DNA from 3 places in the Embleya scabrispora genome. Region 1 is predicted to be linked to each of the others. Evidence: riboswitches for the same ligand, from Rfam matches in the RefSeq annotation. Region 1 holds a riboswitch; each other region holds the start of a gene.
The links. Region 1 has a riboswitch for cobalamin ahead of B4N89_RS20050 (energy-coupling factor ABC transporter permease). Riboswitches for the same ligand answer to the same signal wherever they lie in the genome.

Region 1 (4,206 bases):
CACCGACGCGGAGAACAGCTGGTCGTCGGGATCCTGCACGACCAGTTGCACCACCCGGCGCAGTTCGGCGAGTCCCTTGCGGTCGTGCCGGATCGGCGTGCCGTGCAGCTCCACCCGACCCGAACCCGGCACCAGGCCGCCGGTCAACAGCCGCAGCAGTGTGGTCTTGCCGCTGCCGTTCGGCCCGAGCAGGGCCAGTGCCCGGCCCGCCGGGACGGCCAGGGACAACCCGGTCAGTACCGGCGGCCCGTCCTCGTAGGCGTAGCCGACCTCTCGTACCCGCAGCGGAATCACGGCATCACCGATCCCAGGAGAAGAGTGGCGACGACGACCGCCGCCACGAGGAACACGGACCGGGCGACGAAGCCGCGCGAGACGGGCACCTCGTCCACGAGCACCCGCAACCGCCCGTCGTAGCCGCGCCCGGCCAGCCCTTCCTCCAGCCGCCGGGCCCGCGCGAACGCGTGCACGAACACCGCCGACCCCAGCCCCGCCACCGAACGCCACCGGGCCCGCCGGGTGCGATGCCCGAGCCGCCCGGCCTGGGCCTGGTTGATCCGGGCGGTGGTGTCGTAGAGCAGGAACAACATCCGGTACATCACCGCCGCCACGTCCACCACGGCCGCCGGCACACCCACCCGGGTCAGCCGGGGCAGCACGTCCGACAGCGGCGTGGTGAACGCGAACAACAACATCGCCAACCCGGCCGCACCGGAGCGGGCCACCAACTCGCCCGCGTGGCGCGGCCCGTCCGGCGCCCAGCCGACACCGTCCGCGCGGATGGACACGAGCAGCGTCAGCGCACCGGTCACCGCGAAGCCCAGCGGCGCGCGGGCCGCCCGCCACAACCGCCGGGCGGGCACCCGGGCGAAGCCCAGCGCGATCACCAGCACGGTGACCGCGACCAGCACCGCGCCGGGCCACGGCGGCAGCGCCACCGCGCACCCGAGCAGCCCGAGGGAGAGCACGGCCTTGTCGGCCGGATGGCGGCGGCGCCAGGCACTGGCATGCGCCGCCGCGTCGATCGGCAGCACGGATCAGCGACCCGGGACCGATACCGGGCCCTCCGCGGCAGCCGCCGGATCAGGGCCCGGGCCCGGCTCGTCGGGGGTGTCGCTCGCCTCGGGCGCGAGCTTTCGGCGGGTGCGCTTGACGCCGAACATGTACCCGACCACACCCGCGCCGAGCGCCGCCTGGAGCGCGAACAGGCCGGACTCGATCTCGCCGGACGGCGGTTCGTACAGCGGGCTGAACCACGGCTCGTAGTCCGGGTCGTTCTCGGTGATCGCGGTCTCGGCCTGGGTGTCGGCGCCCGCGAACGGCTCGTCCTTGTGGTCGCCCATGCCGAACACCACGGGCAGCGCCGCGAGCAGCACCACGGCCAGCACGATCAGCAGGTTGATCTTCGTCGAGCGCTTCACTTGCTCTTCTCCTCCTCGCGCACGGGCCGCGCGTCGGTCAGCACGCCGAGGCGGATCAGGTCACCGCGACTGGACTGCCGCAGCAGGCGCACCACCAGGACCGTCAACAGGCCCTCGCTGATCGCCAGCGGGATCTGGGTGAGCGAGAAGATGCCGCCGAACTTGGCCAGCGCGCCCGGGAATCCGCTGTCCGGGTCGGGGAAGGCGAGGGCGAGTTGCACGCTGGTGACGCAGTAGGTGCTCAGGTCCGCGACGAACGCGCCGGCGAACACCGCGACGTCCAGCGGCATGGTGCCGCCGCGCCGGTCCAGGAGCGAGCGGGCGAGTCGATATGCGCCGTAGCCGGCCCAGGGGCCGACGATCGCCATCGAGAACACGTTCGCGCCGAGCGTGGTCAACCCGCCGTGGGCGAGCAACAGCGCCTGGAAGAGCAGGGTGATCGTGCCGAGCACCGCCATGATCGGCGGCCGGAACAGGATGGCGCCCAGACCGGTGCCGGTGGGATGCGAGCAACTACCGGTGACGGATGGGATCTTCAGCGCGGACAGCACGAACGAGAAGGCGCCGGACGCGCCGAGCAGCAGGGTGTTCTCGGGCCGGTTGCGCACCTCGCGGGTGAGCGCGCGGGCGCCGTGGACGACGAACGGGGCAGACGCGACGCCCCAGGCGGCGGCGTGTTCCCAGGGCAGATAGCCCTCGGCGATATGCATGAGGAAGGGTCCCTCTCCAACACCTCGTGGACGGACGATCGCCGTGGCCGGTCTCCTGGCTGACGGGTCGTGCGTTCACGTCTCCGCCTTCCCGGGTCCGCGACAGCGGTCCCAGTGGCTTCCCGAGGCGACGAGTCAACGTTTCCGCGGGGGTGGAGGAGAACTTCCCGATCACAGTGGCGAGGGCCGCGCCGGCATCGAACCGGCTTCCCGAGCACCACGGCGAGCCGACACTAGTGGTCGAGTGGACATGGCGACAAGGTGGCATCTGCAAACCGTGCGCAAGGCCACAAGGTGGGCGGAGCGGCGGAGCAATAGCCGCATTCCGGGACGGCGCGACGACCCGTCGGGGCAGGAGCGCGGGCGGGGCACGGGGCCGGGCGGTCCGTGCCCGGGCCTCAGCGCAGCCCGGGGCCGCGCCCCCGGACCACCAGGGTGCCGGCGACCCGGTCGCCGATCCGCTGGCGCCGCTCGCTGGTGAGCACCGCGACCAACCCGATCGCACCGAGCGCGAACGCGTCCACGCACAACAGCACCCAGCGGATCGCCAGTTGGCGCCGCCCGGCCCGACCGCCGGACACGTCGACCACACGGATCCCGAACACCTGCATGCCCCAGGTGCGCCCGTCGTGCTCGGCGGGACGCAGCACCCAGTACCAGAACAGGATCGCCACCGCGACCACGAGCACACCGGCGGTGATCGTCGCGGTGAGCGGACCGCTGCGGATCGAGCCGTCGGGGTGGGTGGGCAGCAGCACGAACAGGAACATCGCCGCGCCGGGCAGCAGCGCGGAGGCGATCACGTCCACTACGAACTGGCCGATCCGCCGGTACAGCACCGACGGGCCGACCCGATGTGCGCTCGCCGGCAGCCACACCCGGGCGCGCGGCCCGACGGGATGGGCCGAGCGCGCGAACCGCTGCGGAAGGCTCCGTTCGTACATGTTCTTGTACTTTCCGCAACCGGGCGCGTTGACTCCCGGCAGGGCCGATCTCGCCGAGATTGCGCCCGGTCGGCGGACAACGGGCCCGACCGGGCGGCGGTGAAATGATCATGAATCGGCAGGATCGACTAAAAACGATCAGACCGTCATCGGGCCGTCGACTCCGAACAGGTCCGGCTCGGAGCGGCTGATCACGTCGTACAGCGGCTTGTAGTTGATCCACGCCACCGTGTCGTTGCCGAGCTGCTCCCGGGTCAGCCGCGCGTTCTCCGGCGAGATCGGCCGCAGCTCGCCCGCCGCCTGGGCCAACAGCTGGACCTGGCAGGAGCGCTCCATGGTGATGAACCACCAGGCCGCCGCGTCCACCGACCGTCCGACCGTAAGCAGACCGTGGTTGCGCAGGATCAGCGCCTTGTGCGTGCCGAGCGTCTTGGCGATCCGCCGTCCCTCCTCGGTGTCGAGCACCACGCCCGCGTAGTCGTCGAAGAGTTCGTGGTCCTCGTAGAACGGACACACGTCCTGGGTGATCGGCTCGAGCCGGATCCCCAGCGCGGACAACGCGCGCCCGTGCGTGGAGTGGCTGTGCGCCGCGGCGACCACGTCCGGGCGGGCCGCGTGGATCTGCGAGTGGATCGCGAACGCGGCCTGGTTGACGTGGAACCGGCCCTCGACGACCCGCCCCTCGTGATCGACCAGGATCAGGTCGTCCACGGTGATGTGCTTGAACGACATCCCGAACGGGTTGACCCAGAAGTGGTCGGCGAACTCGGGGTCGCGCGCGGTGATGTGTCCGGCCACCCCCTCCTCGAAGCCGAACCGGCCGAACAACCGCAGCGCCGCCGTCAGCCGCTCCTTGCGGTGTCGGCGCTCCTGCTCGACGGTTTCGAACGTGGGCGGCAGCGCGAAGCTCAGGTCGGTGGGCGAGACCGGTCGCGGCGGCGCCGACCGCTCGGTGCTCGGCGGGCCGTCCTGGGGGCGAGGCGCATCGGTGGCGGACATGTCCATCTCCTCGGGCTCGGGGCGCGCACGGGCGCCGCCGACGCTACCCGCGAGTCACATCCGTGGACAGCCTTGGGCGGGCGTCGGATCGCGCGGGAGCGGCGGGGCCGGGGGCCGTGTGCGCGGGCCGCG
Region 2 (4,206 bases), on a different contig from region 1:
GATGGTGGCCGCCCGGCAACCGGTGACCGCGGTGGCGCGTCCCGTGTCGTCCCTCGACCACGCGCTCTGACCATGGGATATGGTCGCGCCGTGCCCGTATCCGAGAGTGTTCCCGTCCCCGGGTCGGCCCGGGGACGGGAGTCCGGCCCGCGAGCGACGGCACGCCACGATCCCCGGGTGCAGTGGGTCGTCAGCCTCGGCGTCATCGCCGTGGGCATCGCGACGATCCGCCCGGTGGGCTCCAGCGGTCGCGGTCTGGCCGTCGTCGTCCTCATCGCGCTCAACTCCCTGTTCCTGCTGGGCCGCAACGTCCCCGAGGACAGGGTCCCCCCACGCGTGGGCGTGGTATGGATGGTGCTGGGCCTCGTGGCGGCGGCCGCCCTGGTCGGCACCGCCCGCGGCGGTACGAGCTATCTGTTCGCGTACTTCCTCGTCGGCCACATCGGCTACCGCCTGCCGCTTGCGCAGGCGGCCCCGCTCGCGGTGCTGGGCGGGCTGCTCTGCGGTGGCGTGCTGTACCTGCATCTCGGCCCGGGCCACGAGGCGTTGCCCTGGGGCCTGGGATTGTCCACCACCCTGCCGGTGGTGATGGGGATCATCAGCCGCAGTCGACAGCGGGCGGTGGAGGCCGTGATCGAATCCGCCGAATCCGCCGAGCGCGCCGCCCGCGCCGAGGCCCGCACGGCCGCACTGGCCGAGCGCAGCCGGATCGCCCGGGACGTGCACGACGTCCTCGCACACTCGCTGGCCGGCATCAACATGCAACTCGAACTCGTCGACGCCCTCCTCGACACGGGCGACCTGGCCAAGGTTCGCGAAGCCAACGACAAGGCGCACAGTCTGGTGAAAGAGAGCCTGAAGCAGGCCCAATGGACCGTCCACGCGCTGCGCGAGGACGCGCTGCCGCTCATGGCGAGCCTGACCGCCATGGTCGAGTCGTCGGGCCACCGGGACGCGCTCACCGTCGGCGGCACCGTACGCGAACCACCCGCCCGGACGGTCCAGCACCTGCTGCGGATCGCCCAGGAGGCGCTGACCAACGCCGCCCGGCACGCCCCCGGCGGCGATGTGCGGGTGGAGGTGACGTTCGCAGCCGCGTCGATCACACTGCGGATCCGCAACGGCCCCGCCACCTTGGAGGCGGCCGGGCCCGGCGGCGGCATGGGACTGATCGGCATGCGCGAACGCATCGCCATGGTGGACGGAACCCTCACGGCCGGACCGATCACCGAAGGACCGGAACGAGGCGGCTGGCAGGTGGAGGCGGTGATCCCGGAATGAACGACACCACAGGGCACGACCCGCGATCGGCCGACGCGACCCGGCGGCTGCGGGTGGTGGTGGCCGACGACCAGGCCGCCATCCGCGAACCGCTGGCGGCCGTGCTCGCGCTCGCCGAGGACATAGACGTCGTCGCGGCCGCCGCGGACGGGGACGAGGTGCTCGCCGCCGCGGCCGCGGGCCCGGTGGACGTGGTGCTCATGGACCTGCGCATGCCCCGGACCGACGGCATCGAGGCGACCCGGCGACTGACCGAGGAACACCCCGGGGTGGCCGTCGTCGTCCTGACCACCTTCGCCGACGACGACTCGATCCTGGCCGCGCTGAGCGCGGGTGCGCGCGGCTACCTGACCAAGAACGCGGGCCGCCAGGACATCGTCCGCGCGATCCGGGCCGCCGCCGCGGGCCAGTCCGTGCTCGACCGCGAGGTCCAGGACCGGCTGCTCGCCACCGTCCGCACCCGGGCCACGACGCCGAAAGACAACCTCCCCGACGACATAACACCCCGTGAACGCGAAGTCCTCGCGCTCATCGGCCAAGGCCTGCCCAACCGGGCCATCGCCGAGAAACTCTTCATCAGCGAGGCCACCGTCAAGACCCACATCAACAACCTTTTCGCCAAAGCCGGCATTCGCGACCGCGCCGACGCGGTGCGCCGAGCCATCGCGGCGGGTCTGTAACGCGGTTCCGGCTCCGGCCGCCGCGTCGAGCGCCGGCGAGACGCGACGAGCGGTTTGGTAGCCTGTGGCCGCCGTGGTGTACGGGAAGCCGGTCGAATGCCGGCGCGGCCCTCGCCACTGTAGCCGCGGAGTTCCGCAGCCCTCGCCGACCGCTCCCCAGGCGGTCGGGGTCACTGGATGGATCGGGAACGAGCCAACCGGGAAGGCCGGCCGCGGAGCGTCGATGCGGAAGCCAGGAGACCGGCCACGGCGCGACATGTTCCACGAGGGTTGGAGAACACATGCCCCGCGCTGCCCTGCGCCCGTTTCGAGCCGAACGTTCCATACCTCCGGCGGGCGCCCCGCACTCCGTGCGCCCCATACGCTCCACCCGCTCCGGTCTCGCCGCCGTGGCGCTCCTGCTCGTCGGCGCGCTCGGCGCCTGCACGGGCGCGCCCGAGGCCGACAAGCCCGTCGCGGCGGCGGGGAGCAGCCACCCGACACCGGTGAGCGTGAACAGGTGCGGCGTCACCACCACCGTGACGGCACCGCCGGCCCGGCTGGTCACCCTCAACCAGGGCGCCACCGAAGTCGCCCTGGCCCTCGACCTGCAGACCCGGATGGCCGGAACGGCGTACCTCGACGACGCGGTCCCGGCGCGATGGAAGACGGCCTACGACACCGTCCCGGTGCTCTCCGAGAAGTACCCGTCCAAGGAGAAACTCCTCGCGGCGCGCCCGGACTTCCTCTACGCCTCCTACTCCAGCGCGTTCACCGACAAGGTGGCGGGCACGCGGGACGAACTGGGTTCCCAGGGCATCACCACCTACCTGTCGCCGCTGGGTTGCGCCGACGGCAAGCAGTCGGCGTCGCCCTCCTTCCAGGCGGTATGGGACGAACTGGGCGATGTCGCCGAGCTGTTCGGCGTCGCACCGCGTGCCGCCGCCATCCGGGACACGCAGCAGCGGCAACTGGCCGAAGTCACCGCCAAGTCGACGGGCAAGGGCCTGAAGGTGCTCTGGTACGACTCGGATACCAAGACCCCCTACGTCGGCGCGGGCCACGGCGGACCCCAGCTCGTGCTCGACGCCGTCGGCGCCCGCAACGTCTTCGACACGCTGCCCGGTGGCTGGAAGAGCACGAGTTGGGAGCAGGTGGTCGCGGCGGACCCGGACGCCATCGTGCTCGCGGACGCCGGGTGGGACACCGCACAATCCAAGATCGACTATCTCGAACACGACCCCGTGCTGAGCAAGCTCAAGGCCGTCCAACGCCGTGCGTACGTGGTCGTGCCGTTCTCCGAGTCGACCCCCGGCGTGCAACTCGCCGACGGTGCCGTCCGGGTCTCGGCCGGCCTGGGCAACCTGACTCCGCGTCCGTGACCGCTCGTCCCGCCGCACGACTCGCCGGCGCGAGTCGTGCGGCGGTGGCCCTGGCCGTCGCCGCAGTGCTGCTGCTGTCCACCGTTGTGCTCGGCCTCGCCGTGGGATCGGTGCACGAGCCGCCGCACGTCGTGGCCGACGTGGTGCTGCGCCGACTGGGCCTCGGTGGCTCCGACGTCACGCCGTTGGACGATCAGATCGTCTGGCAACTTCGGCTGCCGCGCGTCCTGGGGGCCGCCGCGACCGGCGCGGGACTCGCGGTGTGCGGGGCCGTGTTGCAGACCCTGACCGGCAACGACCTGGCCGACCCCTACCTGCTCGGGATCTCCAACGGCGCCGCCGTCGGCGCGGTCACCGTGATCGTCCTCGGTGTAGGGGTCTCCGGCACCGCGGGAATCGGCGCGCTCCCGGCCGCCGCCTTCGTCGGTGCCCTGCTCGCCGTCCTCGTCGTGCTGACCCTGGCCGGGGCGCACAGCCGGACCCTGCCGGCCTCGCGAACCGTGCTGGCCGGCATCGCGGTGGGGCAGTTGTGCGGCGCGTACACCTCGTTCGTCGTGCTCGTCCTCGGCGACCGCAACGCCGCTCGCGGCGTCATGGAGTGGACGCTGGGTTCGGTGGCCGGGGTGCGGTGGAACACGGCCGTCTTCCTGGTCGCGGTGGCCGTCCTCGGCACGGTGGCGATGGGCGCGGCCGCCCGGGACCTCGACGCGTTCGCGTTCGGCGAGACCGCGGCCCGTTCCGTCGGCGTGCACGTCGAACGGACCCGCTGGGCCCTGATCGCCGCGGCGGCGCTGGTGACCGCGTGTCTGGTGGCCAATACCGGCGTCATCGGGTTCGTGGGTCTGGTCGTGCCGCACGTGGTCCGCCTGGTGTGCGGTCCGCGC
Region 3 (4,206 bases), 1.7 Mb from region 1:
GTGCGGGCGGCCTCCAGTTCCGTGGCCATATCGGCGAGTTGGAACCGCAGGGCCGGTGCGTCGATGAGCCGCGCACCGAACGCCTCGCGGTCGGTGAGATGACGCACGGCGGCATCCAGTGCCGCCTGCGCGCCGCCCAGCGAGCAGGCGGCGATACCGATCCGACCGCCGTTGAGGCCGGCCATGGCGATCCTGAAGCCGTCGCCCTCGGCGCCGAGACGATGAGCGGCAGGCACCCGCACGCTCTCCAGGATCACCTGGCGAGTGGGCTGGGCATGCCACCCCATCTTGCGCTCGTTCGGCCCGAAGGACAGCCCGTCGGTGTCGGCCTCCACCACGAAGGCGGAGATCCCGTCGGCGCCGTCCCCGCCGGTGCGCGCCATCACCACGTACACCGCGGACGAGCCGGCGCCGGAGATGAACTGCTTGACCCCGCGCAGGACATAGTCGTCCCCGTCGCGGACCGCGCGGGTGGTCAGGGCTGCGGCGTCCGATCCGGCGCCCGGTTCGGTCAGGCAGTAGCTGGCCAGGTCGCGCATCGAGCACAGACCCGGCAACCAGCGGGAGCGCTGGTGCGGCGTCCCGTGCCGGTCGATCATCGAGGCGACCATGTTGTGGATGGAATAGTAGGCGGCGATGGTCGGGCAACCACCGGCCAGGGCCTCGTAGACGAGTACGGAGTCCAGTCGGCCGAGTCCCGAACCGCCCTCGTCCTCGCGGACGGTGACGCCGCCGAGGCCGAGTTCGGCGCCCTTGCGCAGGACGTCGACGGGGAAGTGTCCGGTGCGGTCCCACTCGATCGCGTGTGGGGCGAGGTGTTCGCGGGCGAAGTCGCGGGTGGTTTCGAGGATGGCGATCTGGTCTACGGTGAGCGCGGTCATCGGTCAGTCCATCGTCGGAATGTCGAAGTTCGCACTCTCGCGCGCGGTCGACGGCCAGCGCGAGGTCACCGTCTTCGTACGGGTGTAGAAGCGGATCGAGTCCGGGCCATGCTGGTTCAGGTCGCCGAATCCGGACCTCTTCCAGCCGCCGAAGGTGTGGTAGGCCACCGGCACCGGGATGGGCACGTTGATGCCGACCATGCCGGTGTTCACCCGGCGGGAGAAGTCGCGGGCGGTGTCGCCGTCGCGGGTGAAGATCGCCACGCCGTTGCCGTACTCGTGCCCGCTCGCCAGCCCCAGCGCGTCCTCGTAGGACGCCGCGCGGACCACGGACAACACCGGGCCGAAGATCTCCTCGCGGTACACCCGCATCGAGGGCGTCACGTTATCGAACAACGACGCGCCGACGAAGTAGCCGTCCTCGTGGCCCGGCACCCGCAGGTCCCGGCCGTCGAGGAGCAGCTTGGCGCCTTCGGCCACACCGATGTCCAGGTAGCCGCGCACCCGGTCGAGTGCGTCCCGGCCCACGAGCGGGCCGAAGTCGGCCTCGGGGTCGTGCGAGGGGCCCACCCGCAGAGTCGCGATCCGGGCGACGAGCTTGTCCACCAGCGCGTCCGCGGTCTCGGCGCCGACGGGAACCGCCACCGAGATGGCCATGCAGCGCTCGCCCGCGGAGCCGTACCCGGCCCCGATCAGGGCCTCGACGACCTGGTCGAGATCGGCGTCCGGCATCACGATCAGGTGGTTCTTGGCGCCGCCGAAGCACTGGGCGCGCTTGCCGTTCGCGGTGGCGGTCGTGTACACGTACTCGGCGATCGCGGTCGAGCCGACAAAGCCGAGCGCCTGGACGCGCGGGTCCTCCAGGAGCGTGTCCACGCTCTCCTTGCCGCCGTGGACCACGTTCAGCACGCCGGGCGGCAGACCGGCTTCCAGGAAAAGCTCGGCCAGGCGCAGCGGCACCGAGGGGTCGCGCTCGGACGGCTTGAGCACGAACGCGTTGCCGCAGGCGATGGCGGGAGCGATCTTCCACAGCGGGATCATCGCGGGGAAGTTGAAGGGGGTGATGCCGGCGACCACGCCGAGCGGTTGGCGCAGCGAGTGCACGTCGATCCCGCTGCCCGCGTTGTCGGTGAATTCCCCCTTGAGCAGGTGTGGGATGCCGGTGGCGAACTCCACGACTTCCAGGCCGCGTTGCAGGTCACCATGGGCGTCCGCGATGGTCTTGCCGTGTTCGGCGGACAGCAGCCGGGCGAGCGATTCGCGTTCGGGCTCGACCAGTTGCAGGAAGCGGGCCAGGACCCGGGCGCGCCGCTGGGGATTCCAGTCGGCCCACTCGGGCTGCGCCCGTTCGGCGTCGGCGATCGCCGTCAAGGTGTCGGCGCGATCCGCGAGAGGAACGCGGGCCTGTACCTGTCCGGTGTTGGGGTCGTACACGTCGCCGAACACGCCGGAGGTGCCAGTGACGTGCTTGCCGCCGATGAAGTGGGAAAGCTCGCGGACCATGAACGACCTGTCTCTCGTCAGGTGCGATCCGGAGGGGGAGGCATGACCGAAGCAGCCGGCTGCGGCGCGGGGGCGCGCGCGTGGTCGGCGACGGCTCGGGTCTACGTCGAAGTGGTCAGGAAATCCTGATGGCTTCGACGCGTGCAGGAACATCCGGGGCAAGGGCGCGGGCCGGTGTCATGCGTGTTTGCTCCATCCTCGTGGACAACACGGATATACCCGCGGCCGGTATCCTGACTTCCGGATCGACACACGCTGCCCGCCTTCCCGGCTTTCGCCAGTGGCGTGGTGCACGACAGCGCACTCCCCGGTCACAGTGGCGGGACCATGCCGGATTCACACCGGCTTCCCTGCACCGCGGACCTTGTAGTTCAGGACGATATAGTCGGACGTCCTAGTAAGTCCAGCGCCCGCGACCGCGAGTACATGTCCGGAACCAACGCCCGTCGCCGCGCGCCGACAACCTGTCGCCGATGCGGCCGCCGACCGCTCGTGGAGCCCCGCCGGCACTCTCGTTCGGCCTGCGCCTTCGCCGCCCCGACTTCCGCTTCGCACGCTCCGGCCTGGTGGATCTGCGCTCCCGGACCGACAGGGCGCCATCGCGTTCATCGGCCACGCCGCCCGATGCCCCTGCCTCGCACCGGGACGGCGAACCAACGCCGGGCGGGGCATAACAACGGACGAGTGAACAGTCGCCGCGAGACCACCCGCCTCGAAGCCGACCGCCGCTGGACCGCAGGCGGCAGGTTGGACCGAACGTGCGCCTCTTGGCCTCCCGCACACAAGGCGGACGGCGTGTCCGCGACGCGCTCGCCCGGGCGTCGCCGATGGAGCCTGTTGGAGCATCCTGCACCGATTCCGGACAGGACGGCCGAGCCGCTGCCCGGATACCGGGCGCGAGCTGCCCATGAACCGGTGGAGCACCTCATAGGGCGACGTGTCTCGACGATGGGCGTGGAACCCCGCGATGCGCGTCCGACCTGGGCGCGTCGGATGCGCGTTGTGTGTCGGCGACGCCGGCCGACACGGAGATGTTCCGGGTCGGCCGGGGGCAAGTGCCCGCGCAGGAGCGCACAGGAGCGCATGGAGAAAGCTCCTCGGAGCCTTCGGCCGCCACCGAAACCGCGGGATCCGGTCGCCGCGACCGCTGCCTCGCTACCCCGCCGCGGCGGCGGCCGGGTGGCAAGTCCGGGAACGCAATTCGGGTTGTCTCCCGAGCGAGTCCTTCGTGCCGCCACACCTGTCGAGAACCGGTGCGATATCGCCGGCGGAGCGGTGGCGGCGCGATGTCAGCGGTTGCGGCCCGGGCTCCACAGCACGTCGCCGCGCCCGCCATCGTTGGCCAACCGCGCGAGGATGAACAGCAGGTCCGACAGACGGTTCAGATATCGGACGCACACCGGGTTCACCGTCGCCGCCTCCCCGCCGGACAACTCCGTGTCCGTGTCGATCAGCGCCCACGCCGAGCGTTCCGCCCGTCGGGCGGCCGTCCGCGCCGTGTGCAGGAGCGCCGCGCCGGGCGTACCGCCCGGCAGTACGAACGACCGCAAGGGCTCGAGTCGTTCGTTGAACGTGTCGCACAGACGCTCGAGGCGGGACACGTCCTCCTCACGGACCCGCAGGCGTTCGTCTCCGTCGCGGATCGGAGCGCACAGGTCCGCGCCGACGTCGAACAGGTCGTGCTGGATGCCTTCCAGGACGTTCCGCAACTCCGCGTCCAGGCAACCCAGTGCCAGCGCCACACCGATGGCGGCGTTGGTCTCGTCGGTGTCGGCATGGGCGACGATCCGTGGATCGGTCTTGCGGACGCGGGAGTTGTCGC

Region 2: linked by a shared signal. The riboswitch ahead of B4N89_RS48435 (ABC transporter substrate-binding protein) and the one ahead of B4N89_RS20050 (energy-coupling factor ABC transporter permease) in region 1 are both predicted to bind cobalamin.
Region 3: linked by a shared signal. The riboswitch ahead of B4N89_RS27105 (CoA-acylating methylmalonate-semialdehyde dehydrogenase) and the one ahead of B4N89_RS20050 (energy-coupling factor ABC transporter permease) in region 1 are both predicted to bind cobalamin.

Annotation. Positions count from the first base shown of each region.
Region 1 covers NZ_MWQN01000001.1:4,534,875-4,539,080, forward strand. The annotation lists gene B4N89_RS20035 (energy-coupling factor ABC transporter ATP-binding protein) at 1-294, opposite strand, end outside; gene cbiQ (cobalt ECF transporter T component CbiQ) at 291-1,034, opposite strand; gene B4N89_RS20045 (energy-coupling factor ABC transporter substrate-binding protein) at 1,038-1,421, opposite strand; gene B4N89_RS20050 (energy-coupling factor ABC transporter permease) at 1,418-2,131, opposite strand; cobalamin riboswitch at 2,160-2,368, opposite strand; gene B4N89_RS20055 (RDD family protein) at 2,530-3,075, opposite strand; gene B4N89_RS20060 (class II aldolase/adducin family protein) at 3,214-4,074, opposite strand.
Region 2 covers NZ_MWQN01000004.1:396,548-400,753, reverse strand. The annotation lists gene B4N89_RS42265 (hypothetical protein) at 1-70, shown strand, start outside; gene B4N89_RS42260 (sensor histidine kinase) at 73-1,281, shown strand; gene B4N89_RS42255 (response regulator transcription factor) at 1,278-1,961, shown strand; cobalamin riboswitch at 2,010-2,224, shown strand; gene B4N89_RS48435 (ABC transporter substrate-binding protein) at 2,243-3,322, shown strand; gene B4N89_RS42250 (FecCD family ABC transporter permease) at 3,319-4,206, shown strand, end outside.
Region 3 covers NZ_MWQN01000001.1:6,213,706-6,217,911, reverse strand. The annotation lists gene B4N89_RS27110 (acyl-CoA dehydrogenase family protein) at 1-881, opposite strand, end outside; gene B4N89_RS27105 (CoA-acylating methylmalonate-semialdehyde dehydrogenase) at 885-2,384, opposite strand; cobalamin riboswitch at 2,591-2,759, opposite strand; gene B4N89_RS27100 (cob(I)yrinic acid a,c-diamide adenosyltransferase) at 3,674-4,206, opposite strand, start outside.